Linked DNA regions of Cupriavidus necator. The main gene of each other region encodes a partner of the protein of the gene in region 2 in a complex. Links are inferred from orthologs where the notes say so. Each region holds a gene or a part of one and is shown on either strand. Other genes may lie near its edges. The genes, in order: trxB and trxA.

Region 1 (10,093 bases), 2.3 Mb from region 2 along the record:
TGGGCGACAACACGCTGCGGCGGATGTGGCGCTGAGCGCCGGCTTGCGTGTTCAGGCGCGGGCGAACGGGTTGCGTTCGCTCAGTTCGTCCAGGTAGGCGTCGATGCCCTGGCGCTCGCGCTCAAGGAAGCGCTCGACGGCATCGGCAAAAGCGGGATGCGCCAGCCAGTGGGCCGAGCGCGTCGCCACCGGCAGGAAGCCGCGCGCCATCTTGTGTTCGCCCTGGGCGCCGCCTTCGAAGGTGCGTATGCCTTGCTCGATGCAGAATTCCAGCGGCTGGTAGTACGCGGTTTCGAAGTGCAGGCAGGCGTGGTACTCCAGTGCGCCCCAGTAGCGCCCGTAGAGCGTGCTGACTTCGGGCGTATCGTCATAGACCAGCAGCGAGCTGGCGATAGGCTGGCCCTCGCGCTCGGCGATCACCAGCAGCAGGTGCTGCGGCATGGCGGCGCCGATGCGCCGGAAGAAGTCCAGGTTCAGGTAGGGCGTGGAATGGTGCTCGCGGTAAGTCTGGCGATAGCACCGGTTGAAGAACTTCCACGCATCGTCGTCGATCTGCGCGCCACGCAGGCGCCGGAAGCCGATGCCGGCCTGCGCGACCTGGCGGCGCTCGGCGCGGATGTTCTTGCGCTTTTTCTGCGACAGCGTGGCCAGGAAGTCGTCAAAGCTGCCATAGCCGTCATTGGTCCAGTGGAACTGCACGCCGTGCCGCATCAGCATGCCGGCCTGCTGCATCAGCGCGGCCTCGGCCTCGTCGGGGAACAGGATGTGCAGCGACGACATCTGGCTTTCGGCGGCCAGCGCCAGCGCCATCTGCAGCAGCAGGCGGCGCGCATGGGCGTCTTCGGCCAGCAGCCGCGCGCCGCGCACCGGCGTGAAGGGAATTGCCGCCAGCCATTTGGGGTAGTACTCGAGCCCGTTGCGGGCATAGGCGTCGGCCCAGGCCCAGTCGAAGACATATTCGCCATAGGAATGCGCCTTGGCGTAAAGCGGCATGGCCGCGGCCAGCCGTTCCGGGCGGCCGTCCTTGGCCGGCGCCCACAACGTCAGGTAGCGCGGGTTCCACCCGGTCTCGGCGCAGGCGCTGCCGCTGGTGTGCAGGGCGTGCAGGAAGGCATGCTTCAGGAACGGCGTGGCGTCGGCGTGGTGCGCCACCAGGGCGTCCCAGGCGGCGGCATCGATCTCGCCCAGGTCGGAGATGATTTCGGTACGGTATTCCTGCGCAGGGTCGCCTGCCGACTTGCGCTTGTGCCGTGCCGGCTGGCGCTGGTCCTTGCCCTCGCCGGGCACGCATGATTCAGACTGCATTGCACCAGTTCCCGTCTGTGGATCGATCGAGTCTACCGGAAACGATGCGCCGTTGCTGCGCCGCACGGCAGGGGCGGGCGTCGTAAAATGGAGCATCCTCGTCACCAGTGCTTGCCGAGGCATCCCGGGATGCTTCAGGCGGCGGCATGGTCCGCATGGTTCGATAACCAAGGCCCGATATGAAGAACCCGTTTTTCAACCTGTATTCCCACGGCTTTGCGCGTGTCGCGGTGGGCGTGCCCGTCTGCCGGGTGGCCGACCCGGCCTTCAACGCCGCCGAGACCATTGCCCTGGCGGCGCAGGCGGCCCAGAAGGGCGCCGTGCTGGTTGCGTTCCCGGAGCTGGGCATCTCCGCCTACACCTGCGACGACCTGTTCCACCAGCGCGCGCTGCTGGACGCCTGCGAGGCGGCGCTGGCCACCATCGTCGAGGCCTCGCGCAAGCTGCCGGCGGCGCTGATCGTCGGCATGCCGCTGCGGGTCGAGCACCAGTTGTTCAACTGCGCCGTGGTGGTCGCGCGCGGGCGTATCCAGGGCGTGGTGCCCAAGTCCTACCTGCCGAACTACTGGGAGTTCTACGAGGCGCGCCAGTTCAGCGCCGCCGACAACGCCGCGGTCGAGTCGATCCGGCTGCTGGGCCAGGACGTGCCGTTCGGCGCCGGGCTGCTGTTCGATGTCGAAGACATCCCCGACTTCCGCTTCCACGCAGAAATCTGCGAAGACGTCTGGGTGCCGATCCCGCCGTCGTCGTTCGCGGCGCTGGCCGGGGCCACGGTGCTGGTCAACCTGTCGGCCTCGAATATCGTGGTCGGCAAGGCCGGGTACCGGCACCAGCTGGTCTCGCAGCAGTCGGCACGATGCCTGGCGGCCTACCTGTACACCTCGGCCGGCAAGGGCGAGTCTTCCACCGACCTGGCCTGGGACGGCCAGGCGCTGATCTGCGAGAACGGCGAGCTGCTGGCCGAATCCGAGCGCTTTGCCGATACCTCGCACCTGCTCTGCGCTGATATCGACGTCGAGCGGCTGTCGCGCGAGCGCATGCACCAGGTCACCTTCGGCCACTCGGTGCGCCGGCACAAGGCAGAAGTGGACAAGTTCCGCGTGGTGCGCTTCCCGCTCGACCTGACCCTGGAAAAGTCGCTGCCGCTGGCGCGCAACGTGGCGCGCTTCCCGTACGTGCCGGCCGATCCGCGCCAGCGCGACGAACGCTGCATGGAGGTCTACAACATCCAGGTGCAGGCGCTGGTGCAGCGCCTGTCGGCCAGCAAGATCAGCAAGGTGGTGATCGGCGTGTCGGGCGGGCTGGATTCCACCCACGCGCTGCTGGTCTGCGCCAAGGCGATGGACCGCCTGGGCCTGCCGCGCGCCAATATCCTGGCCTTCACCATGCCGGGCTTCGCCACCAGCGACCGCACGCTGCTGCAGGCGCGCCAGCTGATGCAGGTGGTGGGCTGCACCGCGACCGAGATCGATATCCGGCCGTCGTGCCTGGCCATGCTGAAGGACCTGGGCCACCCATACGCCGCCGGCGAGAAGGTCTACGACGTGACCTTCGAGAACGTGCAGGCCGGCGAGCGTACCAACCACCTGTTCCGGCTGGCCAATTTCCACCACGCCATCGTGATCGGCACCGGCGACCTGAGCGAACTGGCGCTGGGCTGGTGCACCTATGGCGTGGGCGACCACATGTCGCACTACAACGTCAATGCCAGCGTGCCCAAGACGCTGATCTCGCACCTGGTGCGCTGGGTGGCCGAGACCGGGCAGGTGGGCGAGGGCGGTTCCGACGTGCTGCTGGCCGTGCTCGACACCGACATCAGCCCCGAGCTGGTCCCGGGCGACAGCAACCACGGCCCCGAGCAGAAGACCGAGAGCACCATCGGCCCGTATGAGCTGCAGGACTTCAACCTCTACTACACGCTGCGTTTCGGCTTCACGCCGTCCAAGATCGCCTTCCTGGCGCTGCATGCCTGGGGCGACCGCGAGCGCGGCGTCTGGCCCAACGGCCCGCATGTGGTACGCAATCAGTACGGGCTGCCGGAGATCAAGCGCAACCTGGCGATCTTCCTGGACCGTTTCTTCCGCACCAGCCAGTTCAAGCGCTCATGCATCCCGAACGCGCCCAAGGTGGGCTCGGGCGGATCGCTGTCGCCGCGCGGTGACTGGCGCGCGCCGAGCGATTCAGAGTCGGTGGTGTGGTTGGCGGACCTGGAGAAGGTGCCGGACTGAGCGCAGCGCCGGTCGAGCTCCGGCTCTTGGGTGGCGGCTTGTGCACAGTTTCTCCAGTGGCTGTCCACAGGTTTATCCACAGGGCCGGGGCCTGCCCGGATGCGCGCTAGCCAACGCTGCGGCCGCGCTGGCTGTGGGGCAGGCGGAAATGCAAGCGGCCAAGGGCTGGTAAAATGCCACCCGGAGAGCGCCGCGACCGCGGCGATGCGCCGCCAGGCGCGTGAACAAACGATAAACAGGGGCCAGTCATGAAGCAGATTACCGCCATCATCAAACCGTTCAAGCTCGACGAGGTGCGTGAAGCCCTGGCCGACGTCGGCGTGACCGGTCTGACGGTGACCGAAGTGAAGGGATTTGGCCGCCAGAAAGGGCATACCGAGCTCTACCGTGGCGCCGAGTACGTGGTCGACTTCCTGCCCAAGATCAAGATCGAAGTGGTGGTGGCCGAGAACCAGCTGGACACCGTGCTGGACGCCATCGTCAAGGCCGCCCACACCGGCAAGATCGGCGACGGCAAGATCTTCGTCACCGAGATCGAGCGTGTGATCCGCATCCGCACCGGCGAGCAGGACGAAGCCGCGGTCTGAGCCTCGGGCCAGGATAGAGAAACGCCGCCTTGCAGGGCGGCGTTTTCATTGGTGGGTGCGGTTCAGCTGGGCAGCTTCCACCCGTAGCGCACCGACACCAGCCGCATGGCGATGATCGCCACTGCCCCGGTCAGCAGCGCCGCTTCCTGCTGCACCGCCAGCCAGGTCATGCCGACATAGATCCAGCAGCCGACAAAGGAGCAGGTGGCGTAGGGCGAGCGGTCGCGCAGGATCATCGGCACCTCGTTGCACAGCACGTCCCGCACCACGCCGCCGAACACGGCCGAGATGATGCCCATCATCACCGCCACGGTGGGCGTCATCTGCGCCACCAGCGCCAGCGAGGCGCCGGTCACCGAGAACAGCCCCAGCCCGATCGCGTCGGCCACGATCATGGCCCGGTCCGAGGCCACGCGGCTGACCACGCGCAGCACGAACGAGGCGCCGAACGACATCACGAAGATCAGCAGCACGTAGCCTTCGTGGTCGACCCAGTAGAACGGGCGCCGGTCCAGCAGCACGTCGCGCACGGTGCCGCCGCCAAAGGCGGTGGCAAAGGCCACCACGAAGGTGCCGACCACGTCCAGGCGCTGCTTGCGCGCGTCGACCACGCCCGAGACCGCGAAGGCGAGCACGCCGATCACCTCCATGATGTGGAGGATCAGGGGCAGCCGCCCCATCAGCAATTCAAGCGGAACGTGCATCCGTGGCGATGCGTCAGGTGCGCGGCTGGCGCAGCAGCACCATCAGCGCGCCGGCGCCGCCTTCGGCCTCGCGCGCCTGCACGAAGGCGAGCACTTCCTCCTTCTGCACCAGCCAGCTGCGCACCTTGCCCTTGAGCACTGGCAGCTTGTCGGGCGAGCCCAGGCCCTTGCCGTGGATCACGCGCACGCAGCGCACGCCGTTGCGCACCGAGCGGCGCAGGAACTCGGCCAGCGCCTCGCGCGCCTCGTCGCTGCGCAGGCCGTGCAGGTCGACCTTGTCCTGCGCCACCCATTCGCCGCGGCGCAGCTTGCGGATCACGTCCATGCCGATGCCGGGCCGGCGGAACGACAGGGTCTCGTCGGTTTCCAGCAGGCTTTCCACGTCGAAATCATCGGACAGCGAGGCCGCCAGCACGGCTTCGTCGTTGCGGCGCGACTGCACCGGCACCGGGGCGGGCTTGCTGGCGGGCAGGGGGGCGCGGTTGCGGTCGCGCAGCTGGCTGACCTGGCCCACGCTGGTGCGGAAGACGTCGGCCTCTTCACGGGCGCGCCGGGCGGCCTGCTCGGCGGCCACGCGCTCGGCTTCGCGGCGCTCGGTATCGGCCTTGAGGGTGTCGCGCAGCCTGGCAAGGTCGTTCAGGCCGAAACGTTGGGGCGGTCGGTCGGGTTTGCTGGCGCCGTGCGTCATTGAAAAATCTCCGGGGGCTCGGCGCAGATTATATCGACTGGCGGGGCGGCAGGAGATGCCGCAGGGGACGCGCCGGCGGGCCGTGGCGGCCCGGCCGGCGGAGGGGCGTGCTTACTTCAGGGCTTCAACAAAGCGCTGGGCGTCCAGCGCGGCCATGCAGCCCGTGCCGGCGCTGGTGATGGCCTGGCGGTAGACATGGTCCTGCACGTCGCCGGCGGCAAACACGCCCGGCACGCTGGTGGCGGTGGCGTCGCCCTGCAGGCCCGACTTGGTCACCAGGTAGCCGTTTTCCATGGCCAGCTGGCCTTCGAACAGGTCGGTGTTGGGCTTGTGGCCGATGGCGATGAACACGCCCGCCAGCTTCAGGTCCTCGGCCTGGCCGGTCTTGGTGCCGCGCACGCGGATGCCGGTCACGCCGGATTCATCGCCCAGCACCTCGTCCAGCACGCTGTCGTAGCGGATCACCACGCGGCCTTCCTTTTCACGCTGCAGCAGGCGGTCGACCAGGATAGGCTCGGCGCGGAAGCTGTCGCGGCGGTGGATCACGGTGACCTTGCTGGCGATATGCGACAGGTACAGCGCCTCTTCCACGGCGGTGTTGCCGCCACCGACCACGGCCACTTCCTGGTTCTTGTAGAAGAAGCCGTCGCAGGTGGCGCAGGCCGACACGCCGCGGCCCATGAAGGACTCTTCGGACGGCAGGCCCAGGTACTGCGCCGAGGCGCCGGTGGCGATGATCAGCGCGTCGCACGTATATTCACCGGCGTCGCCGATCAGGCGGAAGGGGCGGGCCGGCTGGCCGTTGTCGTCCACCAGCTTGGCGGTGTGGATGTGATCGAAGATGATTTCGGTCTTGAATTCCTCGGCGTGCGCCAGCAGGCGCTGCATCAGTTCAGGACCCTGGACGCCCTTGGCATCGCCCGGCCAGTTCTCGACGTCCGTGGTGGTCATCAGCTGGCCGCCCTGTGCCAGGCCGGTGATCAGCACCGGTTCCAGGTTGGCGCGGGCCGCGTAGACCGCGGCGGTATAGCCGGCGGGACCAGAACCGAGAATCAGCACTTTTGCGTGTTTTGCCATGATGCGTTCCTGTGGCCGGTGCGGCATGCTGCCCACCGGCATTGCTCGAAAGCGACATTATAAGAGGAGCCGCATTTGCTCACTGTTGCAAATTCCAATGAGTGCGATAGTCTCGGGCCACGTTAAAATGGCCGCCACGATGACCGTCAGTCACCTGGTGAGCAACCACTGACCGCTGCCGGCATCGGCCCGAAACGCATCCGGAATCACCTTACACGCGAGTCTTAACCAGGCATGGCCCGAGCTACCACGACCACCCGCACCGATCCCTCAGCCTTGCCATCCCGCATCGGCAAACTGCTGGGAGAGGTCCGCTGGTTCCTGCTGCTGGCCGTCACGCTGGGTTTCCTGTGCGTGCTGGCCAGCTACAGCAAGACCGATCCCGGCTGGTCGCATGCCAACCAGGTGGCCGATATCCACAACCTGGGCGGGCGCGTCGGCGCCTGGGTGGCCGACGTGCTGTTCTTCATCTTCGGCTTTTCCGCCTACTGGCTGGCGGTGCTGCTGGTGCGCCGCTGCTGGCGCGGCTGGCGCACGCTGACCGCCGAGCTGCCCGAGCGCGCGGACCCCGGCCTGCACCGCCAGGGCGTGACCGTCAGCTGGATCGGCTTTGGTCTGACCCTGTTCTCCAGCATGGGCCTGGAGGCGATCCGCATGTACCCGTTGCGCGCCGCGCTGCCGCGCGCGCCGGGCGGGGTGCTGGGCGATCTGCTGGGCGGCTGGCTGCAGGTGGCGCTGGGTTTCACCGGCGCGACCCTGCTGTTGTTGCTGCTGCTGGCGATCGGGCTGTCGCTGTTCTTCCATTTCTCCTGGCTGACCGTGGCCGAGCACGTCGGCGGCTTTGTCGAGACCCTGTTCCTGGGCTTCAAGGCCCGCCGCGAGAGCAAGCAGGACCGCATCATCGGCGAGGCCGCCAAGACCGAGCGCAAAGAAACCGTCGAGGTGCAGCGCGTGCGCATCGAAGAGGCGGCGCCGGTGCAGATCGTGCGCCCGCAGGCAGTGCCCAAGCATGAGCGCGTCGAGCGTGAGAAGCAGCAGCCGCTGTTTGCCGATATCCAGGACTCGGACCTGCCGCCGCTGTCGCTGCTGGACCCGATTCCGCCGCACCAGGAAACCGTCAGCGCCGAGACTCTGGAGTTCACCTCGCGCCTGATCGAAAAAAAGCTCAAGGACTTCGGCGTCGAGGTCAAGGTGGTGGCGGCCTACCCGGGCCCGGTCATCACGCGGTATGAGATCGAGCCGGCCACCGGCGTCAAGGGCAGCCAGGTGGTGAACCTGGCGCGCGACCTGGCGCGCTCGCTGTCGCTGGTGTCGATCCGCGTGGTCGAGACCATCCCGGGCAAGAACTACATGGGGCTGGAGCTGCCCAACCCGAAGCGCCAGACCGTGCGCCTGTCGGAAATCCTCGGCTCGCAGGTCTACAACGAGAGTTCGTCCAGCCTGACCATGGCGCTGGGCAAGGACATCGCCGGCAAGCCGATGGTGGCCGACCTGGCCCGCATGCCGCACTGCATGGTGGCCGGCACCACCGGCTCGGGCAAGTCGGTCGGCATCAACGCGATGATCCTGTCGCTGCTGTACAAGGCCAAGGCGGAAAGCGTACGCCTGATCCTGATCGACCCGAAGATGCTCGAAATGAGCGTCTACGAGGGCATCCCGCACCTGCTGTGCCCGGTGGTGACCGACATGCGCCAGGCCGGCAATGCCCTGAACTGGGCGGTCGGCGAGATGGAGCGCCGCTACAAGCTGATGAGCAAGCTGGGCGTGCGCAACCTGGCCGGCTACAACAAAAAGATCGACGAGGCCGCGGCCCGCGAAGAAAAGATCCCCAACCCGTTCAGCCTGACCCCGGACGCCCCGGAGCCGCTGGACCGGCTGCCCACCATCGTCATCGTCATCGACGAGCTGGCCGACCTGATGATGGTGGTCGGCAAGAAGGTGGAAGAGCTGATCGCCCGCATCGCGCAGAAGGCGCGCGCGGCCGGCCTGCACCTGGTGCTGGCCACGCAGCGTCCGTCGGTGGACGTGATCACCGGCCTGATCAAGGCCAATGTGCCGACCCGGATCGCGTTCCAGGTCAGCAGCAAGATCGACTCGCGCACCATCCTCGACCAGCAGGGCGCCGAAGCGCTGCTGGGCATGGGCGACATGCTCTACCTGGCGCCGGGCACCGGCCTGCCGGTGCGCGTGCACGGCGCCTTTGTCTCGGACGAGGAAGTCCACCGCGTGGTGGAAAAGCTCAAGGAATCCGGCGAAGCCAACTACATCGAGGGCATCCTCGAAGGCGGCCTGACCGATGACGCCGGCGGCGGCGACGGGTTTGGCGGCGGTGCCGGCATTGGCGGCGGCGGCGGCGAGGCCGATCCGCTGTACGACCAGGCGGTCGAGGTGGTGCTGAAGAACCGGCGCGCGTCAATCTCGCTGGTGCAGCGCCACCTGCGCATCGGCTACAACCGTGCCGCGCGGCTGCTGGAGGATATGGAGAAGGCAGGGCTGGTGTCGGCGATGTCGGGCAACGGCAATCGTGACATTCTGGCGCAGGGTGGCGGTGCGGCCGCGCGTGACGATGACTGAGCGCTGCCAGCGCTCCTCCCATGCGGCCTGTGATGTGTGCTAGCGGCGCTTGAGCAGCACGTCGAGCTTCGTGTTGATGGTTTCAAATTGCTTGTCGAAGCGCACTTCCAGGCGCTCGATGCGCGCATCGGCCGCATCGAGGCGATCCGTGAGGCGGCGGTCCATCTCGGTCATCCCGGTGGCGAGCGGCGCGGTGGCCTTGTCGACCTTGTCTTGCGTGGTCTCATTCAGCCATGTCATCACGGAAAAGACAACATCGCCGCAGATCAGGCGCGGTTCCCGCGGTGTCTGCCGTAATATCCGGTTACCCGCGAGCGCGGGCCGTGTGGAATCCTCCGGCTGCCGCCTGCTCTAAACAGACAAGTTGCCCGTGCAGCGGCCTACAGCGTTGGGCGCAGCACACGCGGCGACGCCCTCCATAACTACCAGGACCCGAACCATGCGCAACCGCATCATCGTGTCGGCCTGCGCCGCGCTGGCGATGTTTGCCATCCAGGCGCCGGCCCATGCCGCAGCCACTGACCAGTTGCAGAGCTTTGTCACCGGCGTGAAGAGCGCGCGCGGCGAATTCACGCAGCGCCAGGTCAAGGGGCAGGGCGCCAACGGCAAGGTGACCGGCACCTCCAGCGGCACCTTTGTGTTCTCGCGCCCGGGCAAGTTCACCTGGCGCTATACCAAGCCCTACGACCAGCTGCTGCAGGCCGACGGCCAGACCCTGTACATCTATGACAAGGACCTGAACCAGGTCACCGAGCGCAAGCTCGACGGCGCACTCGGCTCCAGCCCGGCGGCGATCCTGTTCGGCAGCAACGACCTGGAAAAGAACTTCGTGGTCAAGAACGGCCCGACGCGCGACGGCGTAGAGTGGCTGGAGCTGACGCCCAAGGCCAAGGACACGCAGTTCGAGCGCATCGGCATCGGCTTCAAGGC
Region 2 (9,857 bases):
CAGCAAGGCATCGCCGATGCAGAACAGCGCGCGGTTGATCGCCAGCACCGCGGCTTCGCAACAACGCGCGCTGATGTCGTCAAGCATGGCGCAGATCGAGGCATGCTCGTCCAGCAACGCATCGACCATGCCTTCGCCGCCGGCGGCCTTGACCAGCGCCGCGGTGCGCCGCAGCGAACGCGGGCCGCCGGTGGTGGTGAAGAACGCGGCGCGCAACTGCGCGAACGCCCGTTCGGCGGGCTTGCCGGGCGCCGCGCCCGCTTCGCGCCACGCGGTGATCGCCATCAGCGCATCGGTGATGCGGGCGGCGTGGGTCTGCTCAGTCTTGCCGGCCGCGCCCAGGCGCAGCGCCAGCGACTCGCAGGCATCGCGCCAGCCTTCGTCGGACAGCGCCTGCAGCAGCACGTCGCCCCGGGCGTCTTCGCCCAGGCAGTCGGACAGCGCCTGCAGCGGGTCGCCGCCCTCCTGCATCGCCCACCATTCGCTGCGGGCATGGAACATCGCGTCCAGCAGCGCGCGTGCCTGGAAGTCGCCCACGGTATCGACCAGCGTTTCCCACGCGGCGCGCAAGTCGGTGTATTGCTCCGTGGCCAGCGCGCGCCAGACCGGGGCCCAAGCTTCGCGTTTCATGCGCAGCGCATCTTCGCGCAGCGCCGCGCCCGGCACGATGCCCGAGGCCAGCGGCGCGCCACGCAGCAGCGTGCCGAACCAGCCGTGGAAGGTATCGATGGCCATGCGCCCGGGCGCGGCCAGCACCTGCGCATGCAGGCGCCGCGCACGCGGCAGCGCCTCGCGCGCGGCGTCATGCGTCAGGCCGCGCTGCACCAGCGCTGCGACCACGTCTTCATCGCTGTCGCGCGACATCTGTGCCAGCACCTCCAGCAGGCGGTCGCGCATTTCTTCGGCGGCCTTGCGCGTGAAGGTGATGGCCAGGATCTCGTGCGGCGCGGCGCCGGCCAGCAGCAGGCGCACCAGCCGCGCCACCAGCAGCCAGGTCTTGCCGCTGCCGGCACAGGCCTCTACCACCACCGAGCGCGCGGGATCGCAGGCGGCGCGCGTGAACTCGGCCTCGGAAACGGGCTCGCCGTCGCGCTGGTAAGGCTGGACGTGGTGCGGATCGTGGGGCGTCATGATGTCAGCGCCGGCACGGCGGTGGATTCCCAGAAGCCCTTGCGGCACAGGCCGCGGGCGGTGCAATACAGGCAGGCGGAGGCATCGCCGAAGGCCGGCAGCCTGGCACCCTGGCGCAGGCGCATGACGTCGTCGCGCATCTGCCGTTCCAGCCAGATGACGGCGGCTTCAAAATCGGGCAGGCCGACTTCGCGCTGCGCCGCCGCTGCGCCCTCGCGCGCGCCTTCGAGCGATACCCAGCTGCCCGCTGCCGCATCGGCGCGCAGCAGGCCGTAGAACGGCAGCTGGCAGTCTTCCCCGACCTCGGCCAGCTTGCGCTTGAGGCGGGTGGCGCTCTGCGTCTTGTAGTCGAGCACGGCATGCGCCCCGCCCGGGCCCTGGTCAAGCCGGTCGATGCGCCCGGTCAGGCGCAGCGGCTGGCCGTCGGGCATCGGCAGGTCGATGCCGGCGTCGAGCTCGCCGCCGCGCCAGAACCAGCCCTCGGCCTCGCGCGCGGATTGCCAGGCGACATACGACGGCATCACCTCGCGCCAGCGCCGGTAGTAGGCAATGGCATTGCCGTCCTCGGCCATCAGCGCGCCGAACACGGCTTCGGAAATCTCGGCCAGGCGGGCCAGGCGCCGGTCTTCCGCCAGCGTCTCGCCACGCTCGCGGCGCGCCTGCAGGTCCTTGTGGTAGCGCAGCAGCACGTGGTGCAGGTGTTCGCCGATCTCGCGTTTCTCCAGCTCGTCGCTGACTGTCTCCAACCCGGCCAGGCCCAGCATGCGGCCGGCGAAGAACTGGTAGGGGCAGCGGCGCAGCATGTTGTAGGCCTGCGCGCTCCAGCGCACCGGCACCAGCGCGGGCTCCGCCGCCGGCGCCGGCATGCCCTGCGGATCGGCAAAGGTCTCGTGCGCCTGTGCTGCGGCGGAGGCTTCGATGCTGACGCCCGCGCGCGCGCAGCACGCCGCCAGGCGCTCGATCCAGCCCGACACATGATGCGGCTCGCCGCGGCTGCCGTAGCGTTGCCAGGTCAGCACCACGTCGTCGTTGTTCAGCAGCACCTCGGCCAGGTCGCGCGCCTGTTGCGCAAAGCGGGCCTCGCGGTCTTCCAGGTCCAGCTCGCGCCGCATCTGGTTGGAGAAGAACATCAGCTCGGCGGCGCTGGACGGCAGTTGCGCGTCATCGCAGCCAACGATCACCACGCCCTCGAAGCGGCGCATGCGCGCGCCGTTCAGCGGCAGGATGGTGATGCGCGCCGGGCCGCTGGCCGAGGGCTCCTTGTAGGCGACCGATTCCAGCAGCGCCGACAGCATCGCGCGGAACTCGCCCTGCGACAGCGTGGCATGGCCGCCGGTCTCGTCCAGCGGCAACTCCTGCAGCCGCGCCAGCGCATCGAGCAGCTGGCTGCCGGCATCGTCCGCGGCCAGCGCTGCGCGCATGCCGAGGCCGTCGAGCATGCCGTCGAGCCGTTCCAGCCAGGTTGCCAGCGGATGCTGCGCGAGGCCGCGCGGCCAGCGCGCCGCCTCGTCGGCGAGCACGGCGATGAGCGCGTGCGCGGCGTGGCGCGGCGCTTCGGCGGCACCCTCGTCTTCCGTGGCAGCTTGCTGCGCCGCGGTCGGTGCGTGGCCGAACAGCTGGCGCAGGCGCGCCCAGCCGCCGGTGATGCCCTCGCGCCGCACCTGGCGCTCCAGCAGCGCGATGGCCGCGCCGCGCCCGGCAACCTCCGGCAGGCAGAACGGGCTCTTGAGCAGGTCCAGCAGCGCGGCGGTGTCGCCGTCGCGCACCAACAGGTCGAACCAGCGCATCAGCGCGGCGGCCGCGCGCGTGGTGGAAAGCTTCCAGCCGGTCTCGTCGCGCACCGGTGCGCCGGCGCGCGCCAGCAGGGCACGGGCGCGCCGCGCCACCACGCGGTCGTGCGCGACCAGCGCCACCTGGCGGCGGCCTTCATTGAGCCACTGCACCAGCTGCGCGGCTGCCGCGGCGGCTTCATCCTCGAAGCGCGCGCTGCCGACCACGCGGATCGACGGACGCTGCGGCGGCAGCGCAGGCATGGCCGGCGCGGGGGCGACGGCTTCGGCATCATCGACGATCCTTGCTTCCGGCCATAGCGCCAGCAGGGTCTGGTACCAGTCGGCATCGCTCCCGCCCTGCCCGGTCCAGTCATAGCCGACCTGCAGCACCGGCACCAGCTCGGCGGCATCGCGCAGGAACGCGGCTTCAAGCGGCGTGGGCGGGGTCGGGGCAATCCAGATCACCGGGCCGCGCAGCTGCTGCGACAGCTCGCGCAAGGCGCGGCGCCGCGCCGGCAGCGGATCGTCCGGGCCGGACAGCGCCTGCCAGAATGCCAGCACGATGCGCGCCTCTTCGCCGAGGAAGCGCTCGGACAGATGCGAATAGGTCCGTTCCAGCGCGCCCTGCAGCAGGCCGGCGCGATCGTCGCCGTCGATCTCGTCATCGTCGCGGATGGCGGCGTCTTCGAGCCAGCGCGCGTTAAGCTCGTCGCAGATCGACAGCAGCGTCTGCGACAGGCCCCATGCGGCGGTCTCGTTCTGGGCGCCGAAGGCGCGGCGCAGCCAATCCTGCCCGCGCACCGCCTGCTGCACGGCCAGCAGGCGTGCGGCCGGGCTGCGCACCGGGGCGCCCTCGGGCGGCAGGTCGAGCAGCCAGTGGCCCAGCGTCAGCACGCGCGGCAGCAGCCGCGGGCTGCCCGACGCGCGCGCGGCGGCGTCCAGTGCCTGGCGCACGCCCGGGATCTGCGCCGCGGTGGGCACGACCACGTGCGCGCCCGCCTCCGGCGCGCCGCAGCGGTCGAGGAAATACCAGGCAGCGGTGGCCGCCTGGTCGAGGAAATCAGGGCCAGGGCGGAAACGTAGCGACGTCATGGGCGCGTGGGGCGCAGCCCGGAATGGCTGCGCGAACTGCGTCGGTCGGCGAAAGCGTCAGGATGCAACGGAAACAATACGGGCGCCGCCGGCCTGGGCGGCTGGCGGCAAGTGTGATGCAGGGCAGGCGGAACCGGCTCAGTCCGAACCGCCTTCCAGCCGGGCGCGGATTTCGCGCGCGGTCTCGAGCAGGCCCTCATAGCCGGAGCGCGCATGCTCGGGCAGGTCCGGGTCGCCCACCAGGGTACCGAGGGTCTCGATGATGCTGTAGACCAGGCCGCGTGCGGCACCGCTGGCGATGCTGTTGGTCTCCACGGCGCTGCTGATATGGTCCAGCGCATCGCTCAGGTGGTCCACGTCCGGCGCCTGGCCGGGCTCGGGCTGCGAAGGCTTGCGGGGATCGGTGTTCATGTCGATGACCTAGTCAGTGGCGCAGGATGCAAGATTGGTCCGCTGGCGCCGCCTGCGGACCGCTTTCTATTCTACGCGCACGCCACACTCAATCGGCACCGCGCGGCGCGCACAAGTGCATTCTATGACACACCCTCCCGCACGCCGCAAGCGATTACCCGAATCTCTCGGCGCCATAGAAAATAAGCATTTCAATGAATCCTCCGATTGCAGCAGAATCATTTCCGTGCCGGCGCGCTTTCGAGTGTTTGCCAGGCCGGTCTTGAAAATCGGCAAACTGGTAACATATCGGCAGCACCGGGCGCGGCAGCGGCCCCCACAGCCTGTTTGCGGGCTGCGGAGGCAGCCCGACGGGTCCGCGCAATCTCGTGTAAGGTAACGGTTCGGCCCTCCGAAGTCTCCAGCCTTCAACATAAACAGAGCGAAACCAGAGGTTTTCCGCCATGAGCGAACAAATCAAGTATGTGAGCGACGCCTCCTTCGATGCTGACGTCCTCCAGTCCGACAAACCCGTCCTGCTCGACTTCTGGGCGGAATGGTGCGGCCCCTGCAAGATGATCGCGCCGATCCTGGACGAAGTCGCCAAGGACTATGGCGACAAGCTGCAGATCGCCAAGATCAATGTCGATGAAAACCAGCAGGTGCCGGCCAAGTTCGGCATCCGCGGCATCCCGACGCTGATCCTGTTCAAGAACGGCGCGGTCGCGGCCCAGAAGGTCGGCGCGCTGTCCAAGTCGCAACTGACCGCCTTCCTCGACGGCAACCTGTAAGCTGCGCGCCGGGACCTGACCCACGGTCCCGGTTTTGTCACGATCCGACGTGCGTGCGCCACATCCTGGCGGCCCGGTCGGATTGTGCTAAGATGCCACCAACAACTCCCCGAGCGTTCGCTCATTTCCCCCCTTCCCTTTAGGTCTCGCCCGTCCGGGCCCATCTGTACCCCTCGTCTATGCACCTGACAGAACTCAAATCGCTTCACGTGTCTGCGCTTCTCGAAATGGCGGCTACGCTCGAGATCGACAACGCACAACGGATGCGCAAACAGGAACTGATGTTTGCGATCCTGAAGAAGCGCGCCAAGATGGGCGAAACCATCTTTGGAGACGGCACGCTGGAGGTGCTGCCCGACGGCTTCGGCTTCCTGCGCTCGCCCGAAACCTCGTATCTGGCCAGCACGGATGACATCTACATCAGTCCGTCCCAGATCCGCCGCTTCAACCTGCACACCGGCGATTCGATCGAGGGTGAAGTGCGTACGCCCAAGGACGGCGAACGCTACTTTGCACTGGTCAAGGTGGACAAGGTCAACGGGCAGCCGCCCGAAGCGGTCAAGAACCGCATCATGTTCGAGAACCTGACGCCGCTGCACCCGAACCGGCCGCTCACGCTCGAACGCGATATCAAGGCTGAAGAGAACATCACCGGCCGCATCATCGACATGATCGCGCCGATCGGCCGCGGCCAGCGTGCGCTGCTGGTGGCGTCGCCCAAGTCCGGCAAGACCGTGATGCTGCAGCACATCGCCCACGCGATTGCCAACAACCATCCGGAAGCGGACCTGTTCGTGCTGCTGATCGACGAGCGCCCGGAAGAAGTGACCGAGATGATGCGTTCGGTGCGCGGCGAAGTGGTTGCGTCGACCTTCGACGAACCGGCCATCCGCCACGTTCAGGTTGCCGAAATGGTGATCGAGAAGGCCAAGCGCCTGGTCGAACTGAAGCGCGACGTCGTGATCCTGCTGGACTCGATCACCCGTCTGGCGCGTGCCTACAACACCGTGGTGCCGGCCTCGGGCAAAGTGCTGACCGGTGGTGTGGACGCCAACGCGCTGCAGCGCCCGAAGCGCTTCTTCGGTGCCGCGCGCAACCTGGAAGAAGGCGGTTCGCTGACCATCATCGCCACCGCGCTGATCGAAACCGGCAGCCGCATGGACGACGTGATCTATGAAGAGTTCAAGGGCACCGGCAATATGGAAGTGCACCTGGAACGCCGCCTGGCCGAGAAGCGCGTCTACCCGTCGATCAACCTGAACAAGTCGGGCACGCGCCGCGAAGAGTTGCTGATCAAGCCGGAAATCCTGCAGAAGATCTGGATCCTGCGCAAGTTCATCTCCGACATGGATGAAGTGCAGGCGATGGAATTCATCATGGACAAGATGAAGGCCACGAAGAACAACGCCGAGTTTTTCGATATGATGCGCAGAGGCGGCTGAGCCCTTGCTGCAGCGTCAACGCAGCATCGCCGCAAGGCGGACAGGAAGGCGTGCCACGGCACGCCTTTTTTGTTGCCCGACCTTTTTTGTTGCCGGACCATTTCACAGCGCACCGCGCTACGCCCATGCTCGGCAAACTGACCTCATTCCTGCGCACCCGCTCGCGGGCCCGCAAGCTGGAGCACTACGCCATCCCCGATGCGCTGTGGGCGCGCACGGTCGCCACGCTGCCGTTCGTGCAGCGCTACGGCAGCGAAGACCTGGCGGCGCTGCGCGAACTGGCCACGCTGTTCATCGCCGACAAGGAATACTCCACCGCGCACGACCTGCCGCTGGCCGACGACATGGTGGCCAGCGTTGCCGTGCAGGCCTGCGTGCCGATCCTGAAGCTGGGGCTGCCTTGGTACCGGGGCTGGCACGGCATCGTGCTCTACCCGGGCGAGTTCATCATCCGCCGGACCGTGCAGGACGAGATCGGCCTAGTGCACGGCGTGGTCGAGGAAGCCAGCGGCGAGGCCTGGGAGCACGGGCCGGTGATCCTGTCCTGGCCCGACGTGCACACCCCCGGGGCCGGCATCGACAGCGACCACGAACTGCCGGCCGATACCTACAACGTGGTCATCCACGAGTTCGCCCACAAGCTGGACATGCTCGACGGCGAGCCCGACGGCGTGCCGCCCTTCTCGCGCGTGCTGCACCCGGACATAGACGCGGAAGCCTGGGCCGAGACCTTCCTGACCGAGTACGACCGCTTTGCCGAGTCCTGGGAGGCACGCGACGAGGCCGACTGGGAGCACCCGGAGCGGCTGCCGCCGGCGCTGCGCATCATCGACCCATATGGGACCGAGGCGCCGAGCGAGTTCTTTGCCGTGACGTCAGAGGCATTTTTTGTCGAGCCGACCGGGCTGGCGCGGCACTGGCCGGTTGTATACCAGTCGCTGGCCGCCTTCTATCGCCAGGACCCGGCCTCCATGTGATGCTTTTGCCATATTCATGCACAACACTTTCTGTGCCGCTCGTGGCGCAGCCTCTTCCCCAAGTATTTGTTTTTCTGCCATAATCCCGGTTTGCCCGTTACCGGCAAGTGGTTCGTTCGTCGCCGCGCCATGCACGCTCTCGCCCTCGGCGGAGAACAGCGGATTGCAACGGACTGGCTACCCAACCAGAAAGGACTCATCATGAAAGAAGGCATTCACCCGAATTACCGCGAAGTCGTGTTCCAGGACATGTCCAGCGACTTCAGCTTCATCACCCGCTCGACCATCCAGACCAAGGACAAGATCGTGAAGGACGGCAAGGAATACCCGCTGGCCAAGATCGAAGTCTCGTCGGAATCGCACCCGTTCTACACCGGCACCCAGAAGATCATGGACACGGCCGGCCGCGTGGAAAAGTTCCGCCAGAAGTTCGGCAACAAGCTGGGCAAGGCTGCGAAGTAAATCGCTTTCAGCGAACCCCGCTTCGCAAGGCCCGCGGACAGATGCTCCGGGGCCTGTGCGAAACAGCAAAGAGGCAGCATCGGCTGCCTCTTTGCTTTTGTGCCGGACCACGACCGGTACCGCCGCATTCATTGGATTTACCCCACACCCCGTGAGGCTTCCACGCCATGCCACGGCCCGCGCGGCCGCCGCATGCGCGATACTGTGGCCTTCGCGCCATTGCGCCACGGCCCGACCTGAGCATCGATGCGTCAAGCCAATACCTCCCCCGTCCAGTTGACCGCTGCCGCGACCGGCGCCCTGCCGCGCGCGCTGCTGCTGGCGATCTGCATCATCTATGGCCTGGTCGGCCTGTTCGGCCGCGACCCGTGGAAGAACGAGGACGCCGCCGGCTTTGGCGTGATGTGGCAGCTGGCCACCGGCAACCTGCACGACTGGCTGATGCCGAATATCGTCGGCCGCCCGTACAGCGAGGACGGCCCGCTGGTGTTCTGGATCGGCGCGCTGATGATCCGCGGCTTCGGCAGCTGGCTGGGCGCGGCCGACGCCGCGCGGCTGGCCACGGCGCTGTTCTTCTTCGCGACCTGCGCCTGCATCTGGTACACCACCTACCTGCTGGGCCGGCGCGACGAGGTCCAGCCATTTGCCTATGCCTTCGGCGGCCAGCCCAACGCGCGCGATTACGGCCGCACGCTGGCCGACGGCGCGCTGCTGATCTTCCTGGCCTGCGTGGGCCTGGCCATGCGCGGGCACGAGACCACGCCGCAGGTCGGCCAGGTCGCCTTTATCGCACTGGCCCTGTACGGCATGGTGCGCAGCCTCGACAAGCCCATCCAGGGCAGCCTGGTCTATGGTGCCGCGCTGGGCGGACTGGCGCTGGCCAGCGGGCCCCTGCTGCCGCTGGCGCTGCTGGGTGGCAGCGCGGTCTGCGCACTGGTGTGCAAGCCGCTGCCGTGGCGGCGCCTGGCCGCCATCGGCATTCCGCTGGCGCTGCTGATGGTGTCGGCGTGGCTGGCGGCCGCCTACTTCGGCGCGGCCGACCGCGACGAGGCGGTGACCTTCATCCGCGAATGGTCGCGCTATGACCGCCGCAGCTACGGCTCGCCCAATGTGGCGACCTTCGGCTTCAACGTGCGCAACCTGTTCCTGTACACGTGGCCGGTCTGGCCGATCGCGGGCTGGGCCTGGATCGCGTGGACCGGCATGCGCCGCGCCCCCCATGTGGCGGCGCCGCTGGCGCTGCTGCTGCCGGTGCTGGTGCTGCTGTTCCTGCAGCGCAGTGCCGGCGACGTGCAGTTCATCCTGCTGCTGCCGCCGATGGCCGTGCTGGCCGCATTCGCGCTGCCCACGCTGGCGCGCGGCGTGATCAACGCGATCGACTGGTTCGCGCTGCTGTTCTTCACCATCTTCGGTGGCACGGTCTGGTTCATGTGGATCGCCAAGACCACCGGCTGGCCGCCGCGCATCGCACGCAACGTCTTCCGCCAGCTGCCCGGCTACCAGCATGAGTTCACCATTGCCGCGGTGGTGTTCGCGCTGGCGGCCACGGTCGCGTGGGTGCTGATCGTGCGCTGGCGGCTGTCGCGCGCGCCCAAGCAGATCTGGCGCCCGGTGGTGATTTCCGCCGCCGGCACCACCCTGATGTGGGTCATGGCAATGACGCTGTGGCTGCCCTCGATCAACTACGGCAAGACCTACCGCGACGTGGCCCAGGCCGCGGCGATGGCGCTGCCGCCTGCCTACCAGTGCGTCCAGCCGATCCGCATGGGCGATGCGCAGCTGGCGTCGTTCGCCTATTTC

What was found.
Region 1: the proteins of trxA (region 2) and trxB are in contact, whole or in part, in a crystal structure (PDB 1F6M), measured with the Escherichia coli proteins. The link is inferred for Cupriavidus necator from one-to-one orthologs.

The regions. Positions count from the first base shown.
Region 1 is NZ_CP066018.1:693,056-703,148, reverse strand. Bases 4,607-7,552 are described here. They hold trxB (thioredoxin-disulfide reductase), read right to left. Parts: upstream 6,590-7,552; coding sequence 5,624-6,589; downstream 4,607-5,623. Other genes in these bases: I6H87_RS03265 (DNA translocase FtsK), read left to right, coding at 6,824-7,552; I6H87_RS03275 (Smr/MutS family protein), read right to left, coding at 4,838-5,512; I6H87_RS03280 (trimeric intracellular cation channel family protein), read right to left, coding at 4,607-4,824. Also shown: I6H87_RS03300 (cytochrome b), read left to right, coding at 1-35; I6H87_RS03295 (GNAT family N-acetyltransferase), read right to left, coding at 52-1,305; I6H87_RS03290 (NAD(+) synthase), read left to right, coding at 1,485-3,533; glnK (P-II family nitrogen regulator), read left to right, coding at 3,782-4,120; more of I6H87_RS03280, read right to left, coding at 4,183-4,606; more of I6H87_RS03265, read left to right, coding at 7,553-9,163; I6H87_RS03260 (hypothetical protein), read right to left, coding at 9,203-9,403; outer membrane lipoprotein chaperone LolA, read left to right, coding at 9,603-10,093.
Region 2 is NZ_CP066018.1:2,953,618-2,963,474, reverse strand. What follows is about bases 3,803-6,512. They hold trxA (thioredoxin TrxA), read left to right. Parts: upstream 3,803-4,849; coding sequence 4,850-5,176; downstream 5,177-6,512. Other genes in these bases: rho (transcription termination factor Rho), read left to right, coding at 5,356-6,512; I6H87_RS13865 (hypothetical protein), read right to left, coding at 4,134-4,406; I6H87_RS13870 (PD-(D/E)XK nuclease family protein), read right to left, coding at 3,803-3,995. Also shown: I6H87_RS13875 (UvrD-helicase domain-containing protein), read right to left, coding at 1-1,131; more of I6H87_RS13870, read right to left, coding at 1,128-3,802; more of rho, read left to right, coding at 6,513-6,618; I6H87_RS13850 (M90 family metallopeptidase), read left to right, coding at 6,744-7,595; I6H87_RS13845 (type B 50S ribosomal protein L31), read left to right, coding at 7,797-8,057; I6H87_RS13840 (ArnT family glycosyltransferase), read left to right, coding at 8,304-9,857. UniProt on the Escherichia coli protein: Participates in various redox reactions through the reversible oxidation of its active center dithiol to a disulfide and catalyzes dithiol-disulfide exchange reactions.